Regions from separate parts of the Leclercia sp. LSNIH3 genome, predicted to be linked through region 2. Evidence: predicted binding sites of a transcription regulator. Region 2 holds the regulator's gene; each other region holds the start of a gene.
What was found. Region 2 encodes Fur, which represses iron uptake genes when iron is present. Its sites were predicted from a motif close to ATAATAATGAGAACNACTATCAA; they were not measured.
Positions count from the first base shown of each region.

Region 1: a site for Fur is predicted at 3,003-3,025, ahead of fhuF (siderophore-iron reductase FhuF). Genes of this name have one in related genera too.
Region 3: a site for Fur is predicted at 1,868-1,890, ahead of C3F35_RS06070 (TonB-dependent siderophore receptor). Genes of this name have one in related genera too.

Region 1 covers NZ_CP026387.1:1,774,295-1,778,665, reverse strand. The annotation lists gene C3F35_RS08610 (YbaK/EbsC family protein) at 1-331, opposite strand, end outside; gene C3F35_RS08605 (PTS sugar transporter subunit IIC) at 664-2,007, shown strand; gene fhuF (siderophore-iron reductase FhuF) at 2,086-2,874, opposite strand; gene C3F35_RS08595 (DUF1435 domain-containing protein) at 3,041-3,271, shown strand; tRNA gene C3F35_RS08590 (tRNA-Leu) at 3,311-3,396, opposite strand; tRNA gene C3F35_RS08585 (tRNA-Leu) at 3,429-3,514, opposite strand; tRNA gene C3F35_RS08580 (tRNA-Leu) at 3,544-3,629, opposite strand; gene rsmC (16S rRNA (guanine(1207)-N(2))-methyltransferase RsmC) at 3,771-4,371, opposite strand, start outside.
Region 2 covers NZ_CP026387.1:1,072,906-1,077,276, forward strand. The annotation lists gene ybfF (esterase) at 1-31, shown strand, start outside; gene ybfE (LexA regulated protein) at 160-447, shown strand; gene fldA (flavodoxin FldA) at 603-1,133, shown strand; gene fur (ferric iron uptake transcriptional regulator) at 1,425-1,871, shown strand; gene chiQ (ChiQ/YbfN family lipoprotein) at 2,024-2,353, opposite strand; gene chiP (chitoporin ChiP) at 2,401-3,807, opposite strand; gene glnS (glutamine--tRNA ligase) at 4,242-4,371, opposite strand, start outside.
Region 3 covers NZ_CP026387.1:1,239,675-1,244,045, reverse strand. The annotation lists gene C3F35_RS06070 (TonB-dependent siderophore receptor) at 1-1,812, opposite strand, end outside; gene C3F35_RS06065 (alpha/beta hydrolase-fold protein) at 1,935-3,503, shown strand; gene C3F35_RS06060 (DUF1158 domain-containing protein) at 3,489-3,737, opposite strand; gene C3F35_RS06055 (cation-transporting P-type ATPase) at 4,225-4,371, shown strand, end outside.

The sequences.
Region 1 (4,371 bases), 700 kb from region 2:
AGTAGACCGCCAGCGGGTTTTCCAGCCCGAAAGGGCATACGCCACCGACGGGGTGCCCGGTTACCGTCACCACCTCATCGCTGCTCAGCATCCGGGCTTTTGCGCCAAAGGTCTGCTTCAGCTTTTTATTATCCAGGCGCGCATCACCTTTGGCGACGACCAGGATCACCTCATCTTTAATTTTCAGGGACAGCGTTTTCGCTATTTGCCCTGGCGCGACATTGTGCGCCTCGGCAGCCAGCGCAACGGTAGCGGTACTTTGACCCAGCTCGATAACTTCTACGTCGGGAGCATGGTCAGCAAAAAACTGACGCACAGACTGCAAACTCATTGTTTCCTCCAGAAAAATACGCTGTGTAATCTGTCATAAGAAATTATGCTCTGTAAATATTCCCTAAGTAACAAAATTCCAACATCAGCGATTTCTGGATCCTCTTCACAATCACGGAAACCGGTTACAGTAACCGGTTGCAGACCGGGAAGCGGAGATTAATACTGATTACGTCATTTCCCCTGTATCCAATAAATAATAAGAGTCGATTATGAAACCTATCCGTTTGAGCAGTACCGCTGGTAAGCGAACCAGCAAGGTGGTGAAAGTGGTATATGGAACACCGAGCGGCGTAACTGCGCCCGAAACGATCGTCTGACAGGAGAGCCGTTATGTCTGCCAACCATGCTGCGTTTAACCTGATATTCCGCTTTGTTGAAAACTATGTCAGCCCCATTTCCGGACGCATCTCTTCCCAGCGTCACGTAATGGCGATCCGCGACGGCTTTATCTCCGCCATGCCGTTTATGATTGTCGGCTCGTTCTTATTGGTGTTTGCCTATCCGCCGTTTTCACCGGATACCACCTGGGGCTTTGCCCGCGCCTGGCTTGATATGGCGAAACAGTTTGAAGGCCAGATTCTGACCCCGTTCGATATGACGATGGGGGTGATGTCTCTCTATATTTGCGCGGCTATCGCCTACAACCTCGGCAAGCACTACGTGAAGTCGCACCAGCTCGATCCTTTCATGTGCGCGATGCTGTCGCTGATGGCCTTCCTGCTGATTGCTGCGCCAAAAACCAAAGGTGCGCTGCCGGTGGATAGCCTCGGTGGGACGGGGATTTTTACCGCCATTCTGGTGGCGATCTACTGCGTGGAGATGATGCGTTTCCTGAAAGCGCACAACATCGGTATCCGCCTGCCCGATCAGGTGCCGCCGATGATCAAAAACTCCTTCGATCTGCTGATCCCGGTGCTGGTGGTGGTGTTAACCCTCTATCCGCTGAGCCTGTTCATCCAGTCAGAGTTTGGCATGCTGATCCCGCAGGCGATTATGGCCATCTTTAAACCGCTGGTGTCTGCTGCGGATTCGCTGCCGGCGATCCTGCTGGCGGTGCTGATCGGCCATCTGCTGTGGTTTGCGGGGATCCACGGGGCGGCGATTGTCTCCGGGATGCTGCAGATGTTCTGGCTGACCAACCTGGGGATGAACCAGACCGCGCTGGCGCAGAGCGCGCCGCTGCCGCACATCTTTATGGAGGCGTTCTGGACCTTCTTCATTGTGATTGGGGGTTCCGGGGCGACGATGGGGCTGGTGTTCTGCTACCTGCGCAGCCGCTCGGCGCACCTGCGGTCGATTGGCCGTTTGAGCGTGGTGCCAAGTATTTTCAACATCAACGAGCCGGTGATCTTTGGTACGCCGATCGTCATGAACCCGGTGTTCTTCATTCCATTCCTGCTGGCACCGATGGTGAATGCGGTACTGGCGTGGGCGGCGATGAAGCTGGATCTGATTGGCCGGGTGATTTCCGTAGTGCCGTGGACAGCGCCTGCGCCTGTGGGTGCCGCATGGGCGCTGGGCTGGGACTTCCGTGCGGCGGTACTCGTGCTGCTGTTAGCTCTCGTCTCTGCCATCATCTACTACCCGTTCTTTAAAGTGTACGAGAAGCAGTTGCTGGCGCAGGAAGCCGAAGAGGCCCAACGTGCCGACGAAGAAAGTCAGCAGGTGGCATAGGTAAAAGCAAAACGGCGACCAGAGGTCGCCGTTTTGAGTATTTGTTGGGAGAGGGTGAGGGCATCAGGCCGCACCCGTTTATTTAAGCGTGCAATCCCCACATTGCTGAACATCCGGCAGGCGATAACGCTGGCAGCAGGTACGACGCACCAGCAGCCCGTCGCGCGGCACCACGGTGCGGTAAAGCGGGTTATCACGCCCATCCGACAGCTGGCGGGCAAAGAAAATGGCCTGACGCAATGCGTCCACCTTCTCATCACCCAGCAGGGTTTTCATTTCGGTCAGATACCAGTGAATTAAATATCCGGTATTGCTCCAGATAAGTTTGCCGTTGATCTCACCTGTCTCTTCCAGCGCCTCAACCACCGGGATCAGCGCCCGGGTAATCAGCACTTCCATTCGTTGCTGTGCAGAAAGCGAGGTCGTCTGGCTGTCTTCCTGGACGTCGATCCAGAAGCAGGCGGCACGCCCGGTTTCATGAAACTCAACGTGGAAGTGTTCAGGGGAGAGATCCAGCGCCACGTCCTGGGTAAGCAGAGCCAGCATCATCGGCGGTACCATTAGCCCGATATACCATTGCGCCCAAAGTGACAGCAGCGGCTTGTTCTCGCGCGCCAGAGTAGGTTGGTTGCGGTAGATATGATCGGAGTAGGTGGCCAGCAGTGACTGTAGCTCGGCAGGGCGTTGCCACTGTGCCAGCGTCAGGGCATGGTGCGGAGGCGTTTCATCCAGCTTGATGACATCCAGCATATGCGCACGCGTCTCGGCAATGGCGTCACGCACCGCATCCGCAAGCCCTGAAGGCCCGGTCGGAAGGCGGGTTTGCCAGATGACATTCTCAATGACGTGTGCAGAGCGTATGGCCATAATTGGGCTGGATAAAAATCTAAATGATAATGATTGCCAATCCTAACTATAGATAAAACCGGGCGCAAGATGTTTTACACAATTAAGCATCACATAAGCCCACGCTGACAAATGAGAAATTATGTCATATGATATTGGTTATCATTATCGGGTTGGGAGACAGATCATGTTGAGCAGAGCGTTAGGGAGTGGATGGGGAGTGATATTGCCGGGGGCGATGATTGCCGGGCTGGCATTTACCGATCTGTCGCTGGCGGTCTGGAAACTGATTATCGTGTCGGGATTACTCATGTCATCCGCCATGATCTGGCATAAACAACTGCGGCACTTTGTGCTGCTGCCATCATGTGTTGCGCTTATTGCGGGAATGTGGGTTCTGGTGATGAATCTAAACTGAAAGGGTAACAAGAGAGAAAATCAGGAGAGATAAGATAATTGGTGCGAGGGGGGGGACTCGAACCCCCACATCCTAAGGACACTAACACCTGAAGCTAGCGCGTCTACCAATTCCGCCACCTTCGCACAGTCATCTTATTGTATTGATATCGCCTCGTTGGTGCGAGGGGGGGGACTCGAACCCCCACATCCTAAGGACACTAACACCTGAAGCTAGCGCGTCTACCAATTCCGCCACCTTCGCCCAGTGCGAGCAATATCAATCATGGTTATTGGTGCGAGGGGGGGGACTCGAACCCCCACATCCTAAGGACACTAACACCTGAAGCTAGCGCGTCTACCAATTCCGCCACCTTCGCATACCATCGATACAAAAAAAGTATCGTAACCACGGAGGCGCATTCTAGATGTTTTCAGCTATTCGTCAATAGATAATTGTGCCGGATGTTTTGATCGTTGCAAAAATGGCCTGATCGCGCAGATCAGGCCGGAGGGAGACGTTACTTCTTCGCCTGACGGGTCATGATCGCACGGTAGATCTTAAAGCGGCCCGTTTGCGCCAGCACTTCGTGGAAGCCGAAGACTTCGTCCAGCACTTTTGGATACGGCAGGAAGGCGTTAGCCACGATGCGCAGCTCACCGCCGCTGTTCAGATGGCGTACCGCAGTGCGGATCAATGTCTGCGCGGCCTCGAGGGTGGTTTCTACCCCGTCATGGAACGGCGGGTTGGAGATAATCATATCGAAACGACCGGTCACGTCGGAGAGCACGTTGGAGGCGAACACCTCGCCCTCAATGCCGTTGGCGGCCAGGGTCGCACGGCTGGCTTCAATGGCGGATGCGCCGACGTCGGTGAGGGTCAAACGCACCTTTGGTGAGTGGCTGGCGAGTACGGCGGAGAGCACGCCTGCGCCACAGCCGACATCCAGCACTTTGCCTTTGGTGTGCGGCGTAAAGGTGGAAAGCAGCAGTTGGCTGCCAACGTCCAGACCATCACGGCTGAATACGCCCGGCAGCGTTTTGATGGTCAGGCCATCCAGGTGATATTCGCCCCAGTATTTTTCCGCGTCGAAGGTTGGTTTTTTGTCCAGACGGCCATGG
Region 2 (4,371 bases):
CCGCCGTTACCTCGCTGACATCGAAAATTGATTAAAAAGAGAGCGACTGGTCGCCTGCGGGCCTCCAGTCGTTGGCGTGCCGTTTTCGGTGATGTATGATGGCGCGCTTATCGCCCGGGCATTAGCAGGGTGTCTTGTTTCCCCCGAAGTCTCAAAATCATGGCCAAAGAACACACGGACCGCACGACATTAGATCTGTTCGCGAATGAGCGTCGCCCGGGACGACCGAAAACCAATCCGCTTTCGCGTGATGAACAGCTGCGCATCAATAAGCGCAATCAGCTTAAACGCGATAAAAGTCGTGGGCTCAAACGCGTCGAGCTGAAACTGAATGCTGAAGCCGTCGATGCGCTGAATGAGCTGGCGAACGCCCGTGAGATCAGCCGCAGTGAGCTTATCGAAGAGATGCTGATTTCTCAGCTCGAGAAATGGCACGGCAAAGCGTAAGTCAGAAAACTCCCCTTCTTGTTGTTTTCATGTAGCACAGAGTGCAGTCCTGCGTGATAGCAGTTTCCGCAGGCTTCTCTGTTCTGCTATGATTGCCCTTATCCGTGGCTAAATTGCGCCACCATACCATTAAGTATCAAGAGGTTATTTTACTCATGGCAATCATCGGCATTTTTTTCGGCAGCGACACGGGTAACACCGAAAATATCGCAAAAAACATTCAAAAACAGTTAGGTAAAGACGTTGCCGATGTGCATGACATTGCGAAAAGCAGCAAAGAAGATATCGAAGGTTACGATATTCTGCTGCTGGGCATCCCGACCTGGTATTACGGTGAAGCGCAGTGTGACTGGGACGATTTCTTCCCGTCTCTGGAAGAGATCGACTTCAACGGCAAACTGGTCGCCCTGTTCGGCTGTGGCGATCAGGAAGACTACGCAGAGTACTTCTGCGATGCCCTCGGCACCATCCGCGACATCATTGAGCCACGCGGCGCAGTGATTGTTGGTCACTGGCCAACTGCCGGTTACCACTTCGAAGCCTCTAAAGGCCTTGCCGATGATAACAACTTTGTTGGTCTCGCCATCGATGAAGATCGCCAGCCGGAGCTGACCGCTGAGCGCGTGGACAAATGGGTTAAACAAATTCGCGAAGAGCTGCATCTCGACGCCATTCTGAATGCCTGATGATATCGCGGTGCAACGTTACAGTTGCGCCGCATCAATAGGCAAAACCAATCAAAATAATTGCTACAAATTTTTAACTTTTGCTGCCATACCTGTACAATGATCCAGGAGTAAACGCGGAACCTTGTAACAACTTTGTTGGCGGTACCACGTTTTTATAAGCATACTTTACTTGAGACTTGCAGTTTTCATTAGGTCATGGCAGTTCTATAATGAGACGCATTATCCCAGGTGCATTTTCTGTCACTTCTTCTTTAGAAGTGAATCGTTTAGCAACAGGACAGATTCCGCATGACTGACAACAACACCGCATTAAAGAAGGCCGGACTGAAAGTCACGCTTCCACGGTTAAAAATCCTGGAAGTGCTTCAGGGTCCGGATAACCATCATGTCAGTGCGGAAGACTTATACAAGCGTCTGATCGACATGGGCGAAGAGATTGGTCTGGCTACCGTTTACCGTGTACTGAACCAGTTCGACGATGCAGGCATCGTTACGCGTCATAATTTCGAAGGCGGTAAATCCGTGTTTGAACTGACGCAGCAGCATCACCACGATCACCTGATTTGCCTCGACTGCGGCAAAGTGATCGAATTCAGCGATGATTCCATCGAATTACGCCAGCGCGAAATTGCCGCACGTCATGGCATTCGTCTGACCAACCACAGTCTGTACCTGTATGGCCACTGTGCCGAAGGCGACTGCCGCGAAGATGACCACGCGCACGACACCAAGTAATCTTTGCATCGACTCTGAGCCAACCTGACGGTTGGCTTTTTTTTGCCTGTCATCATGCAAAAAGCCCGGTGGCGCTGCGCTTACCGTACCTGAGGGGATTTCCCCTTTCAGGCTGTGTAAACGTAGCGCCACCGGGCGTGGCAAACAGCAGATTACTTCGCGTTGTTAGTGCGGATCTCCTGCCAAATCTTATCGCAGCTTTTAGTGACTTCCTGATCGTTACCCGTTTTCCGCGCCTGGATACAGGCCTGGTAATCCGCCACCCTGATGGTCTCCTGAGTTGCGAACTGCTCGTGCGCCTTCTCCTTACGCAGCACGTCGAGCACGCTTTGGCAGGCTTCGATCTTCTCTGGCGAACCTTCAGCGGTATTGATGCAGGCGCTGTAGGCCTCTTTCAGCCGGGTATCTTCTTTCTGGGTCTGGGGCTGCGCGCAGGCGGCCAGTCCTGATGCCAGCACCGCAACCACTACGATTTTTTTCAGCATAACGCTCTCCAGTCAGGCGGGGATCGTCCCCGCCCGGATTGTCATCAGAAGATGGTGAACGGGGCGATAACCATAAACTTCACGTCACGCTCATCCTGGAAGATATTGCCGTAGCCGCCGCCGTAGCTTGGGATATCGGAGTGGTTGTCATACTGTGTGAAGTGCAGTTTGAACATGGTTCCTTTCGCGCGGCCGTCCTGCAGGGTGTAGCTCGCATCCAGGCTATAGGCCGATTCTTTGATCTTGTTAGAGGCGATATCCTCACGCTGACCGGCGCTGTTGATTAACCAGTCTGCCGGTTTCGCATCCCAGGCGTAGACATAAGACGCACCAACGCTCCAGCCCGCCAGGTTCCAGTTGCTCAGGTCATACATGGCACCAAAGAAGACCGCTTTTTCACCGTTGGCGTTAAAGTCAGAGCGGTTATCCCACCATACGTCCAGACGACCGTTGGAGGAGGCGTAAGTTGGGGTCATACGTTGCAGGAAGTACCCCTGCTGCCCTTCGGCCTTGACGTAAGTCCCTTCCAGACGTAAATCCACCTGGCCAACTTTGTAGCCCAGGGTGAGCGCCTGCAGCCATGCCGTACCGTCATAAATATCATTCACGGTGCCGCTGTCGGCTTTATCACGCGTGCCGTAAAACTGATAGGTGGTAGAGAGCGGGCCGCCCACGATATCGAGCTTGTAGCTGGCTTTAGCAAAGTACTGATCGATAAAACCTTCAGCCTGGCCAAAAGCGGCTTCCAGAATCAGGTCATTTTTGAAATCGTACTTCGCACCAAAGGAGTGGAGATAATCGACGCGGGTTTTGCGGTCATTCTGATAAAACTTGTCCATCTCGAGATGCCACGGCGCTTTATACTCGTTGGTCCACATGTAAGAGAAACTCAACTCACCGCTATCGCCGTAGTCAAATTTTGCCCCGGCTTCGGCCCCCTGATAGGTACCCGGCATAAAGCTCCAGTGCGGTGCTAACAAAGTTTGACCGGTTGGCTGCAGCCAGCCACCACGCGCCCAGACCGGACCGTATTTAAATTTTGCAGCCGCTTTGTACAGGCTGATCCCGCTCTTATCACCGGACCAGTCCTCTTTATAGGCTTTGTTGCTGGAAGAGAAGGCAATTTCGTTCGGGTGGCCGCTGTCGCCATTTTCGGCCATTTCGATGGCAGTAAAGGCTGCCAGATCAAGACCAAACATATCGGCGGCATAGCCGGACTGGAAATCAAGGTTGGCGTTCCAGGTGGAATGAGCCAGGTTAGTTTTATATTTATCTGACTCAACATCTTTACGGTCACGTTCACGCTGCCAGTAATAGACACCGCCCGTGAGGGTTGAATCATCAATAAAACCTTCGGCCTGAGCTTTTGGAGAAACCATCAAGCCTGACATTGCTGTAACACCGGCGATAGCCAGCGCAAGCGCACTACGTTTGCCACTAAACGCACGCATAATTAATCCTCTTTGACGTATTAAAAGCGCCTTAAACGGCGAAAAACAAAAAAGTAAAAAGTGGAGGTAACCGGCAATAGCCACTTACATCTGCTGCCCTTAGACTATTTTTCGCGACGCGAATTATCAACGCTTTTCAGCGATCAAAAGTCAGGATTATGACAAAGCGCACATATTTGGTTGCTGTTTGTAACAAAAGAAATGAGGGAGAATTTTTGCTTAAAATAATATTAAGAATGAGCCATTTATTTTTATTAAATTAAATTTAATTATCCCAACCGGTAGTAATAACGGTTAATTTGCGCGAAGGAAGAGAAAGCGAACCGTTTTAAGAAACAGGATTAATTCGCAACGCGAAGATTTAAATGACCAGGCTGCGATCGACAGGTAAAAAAAACGCCGCAGTACGCGGCGTTTTTAAGAGGAGAAAGGGGTTATTCGCCCGCTTTCGCCCAGGTATCACGCAGACCAACGGTACGGTTAAATACCAGTTTGTCGGCGGTAGCATAGCGGCTGTCGAGGCAGAAGTAGCCTTCGCGCTCGAACTGATAAGCGTGACCGGCA
Region 3 (4,371 bases), 170 kb from region 2:
TGGCGTTTTGCCTTCGGTGCCGGCCACCGTCGTGCTCTCGGTTTTCGCGTCGGTGTAAGTGTACGAGCCAATCAGATTGATGGTGTCCATCAGCGTGGAGTGAACTTCTGCCTCAACGCCTTTCGAACGCACTTTGCCCGCATTCTCGAACCAGCCTTCGGTGCTGTTGTAGGTCGCCACATTATCCTGGGTTAAATCGTACAGTGCCAGGGTCATCAGCGTGGTATCAACCGGCTGATATTTGAGGCCAATCTCCGTCTGCTCACCGGTGGTCGGTTTAAACGGCCCTACGCCCGGTGCCCGGTTGGTTTGCAGGTTCGGTTCAAACGAGGTGCTGTAGCTGATGTACGGCGACAGGCCAAAATCGAAGGCGTACAGCAGGCCGGTACGCCAGGTGAATTTACTGTCATTCTGCTGGGTGAAGCTGCTATCGGTGAAATCGTTAGTGCGTACTTCGCTCCAGTCATAGCGCCCGGATACCAGCCACTCCCAGTTATGCCAGCTCATCTGATCCTGCAAATACAGGCCCATCTGATCGAGGTTTTGCTGTTCGTTACTGGCGGTAGTAAAGCTGCTTTCATCCACATTCACGCCGTAGACCGGATTCATCCAGTCGAGGTTGTACTGCGAACCGCTCCCACGTTCCAGTAGCTGTTTATCTTTACTGGTTTTATAGTCGAATCCGCCGAGCAGCGTATGGCTCACTTGCCCGGTATCCATCAGGTATTCCAGCTGGTTATCCAGGCCAAACTCGTTGGTGGTGCGCTTTTCATGCTGGGCGCGGCGGGTCAATACCGAACTGTTGGCGGCGCTGGTGGCGTAAACAAGATAACGATACTTCTGCTTGATAGTGGCGTAACGCGCGTTCTGGCGGAAGATGAGGTTATCGGCGAACTGATGTTCCAGCTCGTAGCCGATCATCGTCTGCTCGCGCCAGGATTGATCGTAATCCGGGTCGCTGACGTTAAAGTCGCGCGGGATGTATTTGCCGTCGACGCTTTTCACCGTCCCGTACGCGGGCAGAAAGTTGCGGTATCCCGCGTCGGGATCTTTCTGGTAGCTGGTGAGCAGCGTAAAGCGGGTCTGATCGTTAGGATACCAGGTGATCGCTGGCGCAATCGCCATCCGCGTCTCTTTATAATCCTCCACCTGATTATGCTGGGTGCGGGCAATCCCGTTAACACGATACAGCACGCGGCCATCGTCGCTGAGCTTGCCGCCGAAATCAAACGCGCCCTCCGCGAGGTGGTTATTGCCGGTGCGGAACTGAATGTTGTGAATAGATTCAGAGGTCGGGCGCTTGCTGGTCATACTGATTAATCCACCCGGATTGACCTGGCCAAACAGCACCGATGCCGGGCCACGAACCAGCTCCACGCGCTCCAGTAACCAGGGGTCAATCGTTCCGGTCTGTGACGAGGCGGTGGCACCGAAGCTCAGGCCGTCGAGGAATTTCGGCACATAGCTAAAGCCACGAACAAACACCTCATCGTTGCGGTTAGACGATCCGCGGTACTCGGTAAATACCCCCGCCGAATAGCGCAGCGCCTGCGAAACGGAGGTCACATCCTGCATGTCCATCTGATCGCGGGTGATCACCGATACCGACTGCGGCGTCTTCACGATCTCTGCACTGGTCTTGGTGGCAGAGAGCGTCTTCGTTGCCACAATCCCCTTCACAGGGGCGGTAGGGTCTTCACTCATCCCCTGCGTCACCGTCATGGTTTCTTCTCTATTTTCTGCCTGGGCCGCCACGCTGACCGTGGCCAGACTAAGAAGCCATGCCTGCATTATCTTATTATTTTTAAACATGTTTTTTTAACGTCCTTGGTTGCTATCGCCATAAAACACCGGTTAATTCTGCTAGATGATATTGCAAACTATTACCATTTGCATTAGCGTTATTAACAAATTTCGTCGGGGAACACGCGGTAATGAAGAGGGCATGGAGTGGATTGTTATTAGGGATAGTGACGCTACCCGCGGTGGCGGTGACGTGCGAACATTCGTCCCTTCAGGGAGACATACAGGGAAAGTTTGATGCCAGCGGTGAAGTCTGTTTTATCCTGCCTGAGCTGAGTGAAAACTATGTTTCTGCCACGCTGAACGGCGTGACGGATGCCCGCCTGCTGGACGCGCAAAACCGCCGCATTCGCACGCTGGTTGAAAATGGCCCCGCCGACGGTGAACACACCCTGTTGTTTGCTCTGCCCGTGAAGCAAAACGCGTCTCTGGTGCTGCACGGCGAAGCTGGCAAACCCTGGCGTTTTCAGTGGCGGATGAAAGAGACCTCTGCCTTACCACGCGTACAGATGCTGGAGCCTGAAAGCCCCACGTTGCAGGCGCTGGCAAAAACGGTTGCTGCCGGTGGGAGTACTGATGCGTTCTGGCAGACGCAGATTCGGCAGGGAACGCCGATGGTGGAGCCGGTAGACGCCAGCCATAAGCGTGTCACCTTCCTGTGGCGCGGCGCGCGCGGCAACGTATTTATTCTCGGCTCGCCGGCGGGGGATCACGATCCGCTGTTCCGTCTGGGCAAAAGTGACGTCTGGTTTCGCAGTTACGTCGTGCCCGCCGATACGGTGATGCAGTACAAGCTCGCGCCTGATGTCCCCGTGATTGACGGCTCGGCGCGGGATCAACGACGGGCGATCCTGGTGAGCGCCCAGGCCGATCCGCTCAACCCGAACACCTTTGGTGAACAGAAGGCCGATCGCTGGAACCGCTATTCACTGCTCGATCTCAGCCCGGCACGTTACTGCTCGGTGCAGGCCGCCGCGCAGCCGCTGGTGAGCGGCACCCTGACCCGCCAGATGCTGAGCAGCAAATTCCTCGGCAATTCCCGCGAAGTGATGCTTTACAAGCCGCGCGGCGCACAACCCGCCCGCTGGACGTTAATCCTGTTCGACGGACAGATCTATCAGGATGACTACCATTTCGCTAACGTGATGGATGGCCTGATAGCCCGCCATCATCTGCCCCCGGTCAATGTCGTGTTTATCGACAGCCTCGATCACGCCCGACGCAGTAAAGAGCTGCCGCCGAACCCGGCTTTTGCCGATTTTATGGCGCATGAACTGTTGCCGTGGTTGCGCGGGCAGGGCGTGGCGATGCAGCGGCAGAAAACGGTGCTGGCGGGTTCAAGCTACGGGGGGATCGCCTCCTCATGGGTGGCGCTGCGCTACCCGCGACTGTTTGGCAATGTGTTGAGTCTTTCTGGCTCTTACTGGTGGGCGCCGAAAGGTGAAGCCCCAGGCTGGCTGACGCGGCAGTATCAACAGTCGCCGCAGTATCCGGTGCGCTTCTGGCTGCAGGCCGGGAAGTTTGAAACCACGGGGCCGGGTGGGGGGATCTATCGCACCACGCAGGATTTCGAACAGGTGCTACGGGAGAAAGGCTATCGCGTCAGTTTCCACCCGTGGTCGAGCGGCCACGACTACGCGGCCTGGTGTGAAGCGTTGATCCACGGCATGCGTGATTTCATGGGCTTACGACGCCAGTGAAAACCAACGGCGCCAGATAAAGCGCAGGATAAAGAACTCAACGGCACCGAGTACTAAAAACCACAGGCAGAATAAAATGGTGTAAAGCTGGTTCAGATCGACCATGTGAAAGGTCTGAACCAGCTTTTGCGCCAGCACCAGCCCAAGGGACGGCGCAGGTAACAACAGGCAGGACAGCAGGGCCATCAATAAAATGCCCCCCGCAGTAAGCAGCGATTCTAACGGGTGTTTCATGATTATGTTAATCGTCAGTTAAAAATAACATTGTCACGGATAGGGCTTCGTAAAGCAATATCAACCGTAAAGCAGGCGGGCGATAAATAATCGCCCGTTTATTCGCTATTATTTACCCTCATCATGACCATTAATTCAATTAACCTGCGTTAATGTAAATTATTGTCACCCTCCGGCTAATAATCTTACAAAGGTATAAGTGCTATATCCAATTAACGTTGCAATAACAATGGCAGCGATAATATATAACGCCAGACGCCGACCGCGATAAATACCAAACATGCTTATCCCTCGTTTAGCTTAGGTTTAAAAATAATTTGTAAAAATCACTGTAACGAAATGAAACGTTCTCTGTTTAATGCCATCGACAGAAATAATAGTGCGTTAAATTAATTGCCGTGACAACCCATTAAATTAACGCTCACGATTTTTAAAAGCAGACATGGAATTCAGGCTTTTGCTCACCGCAAACTGAAGGAGCTGAAATATGACCAAAATGCATCACCCCCATACGCCCCCGTCCAGCCAGGACCGCGCCCCGACGCACGCTTATCAGCAGACCGTCGAGCAGACCCTTGCCGCACAGCGCAGCACCATGGCCGGACTGAGCCGCGCAGAGGTGCAGGCGCGCCTG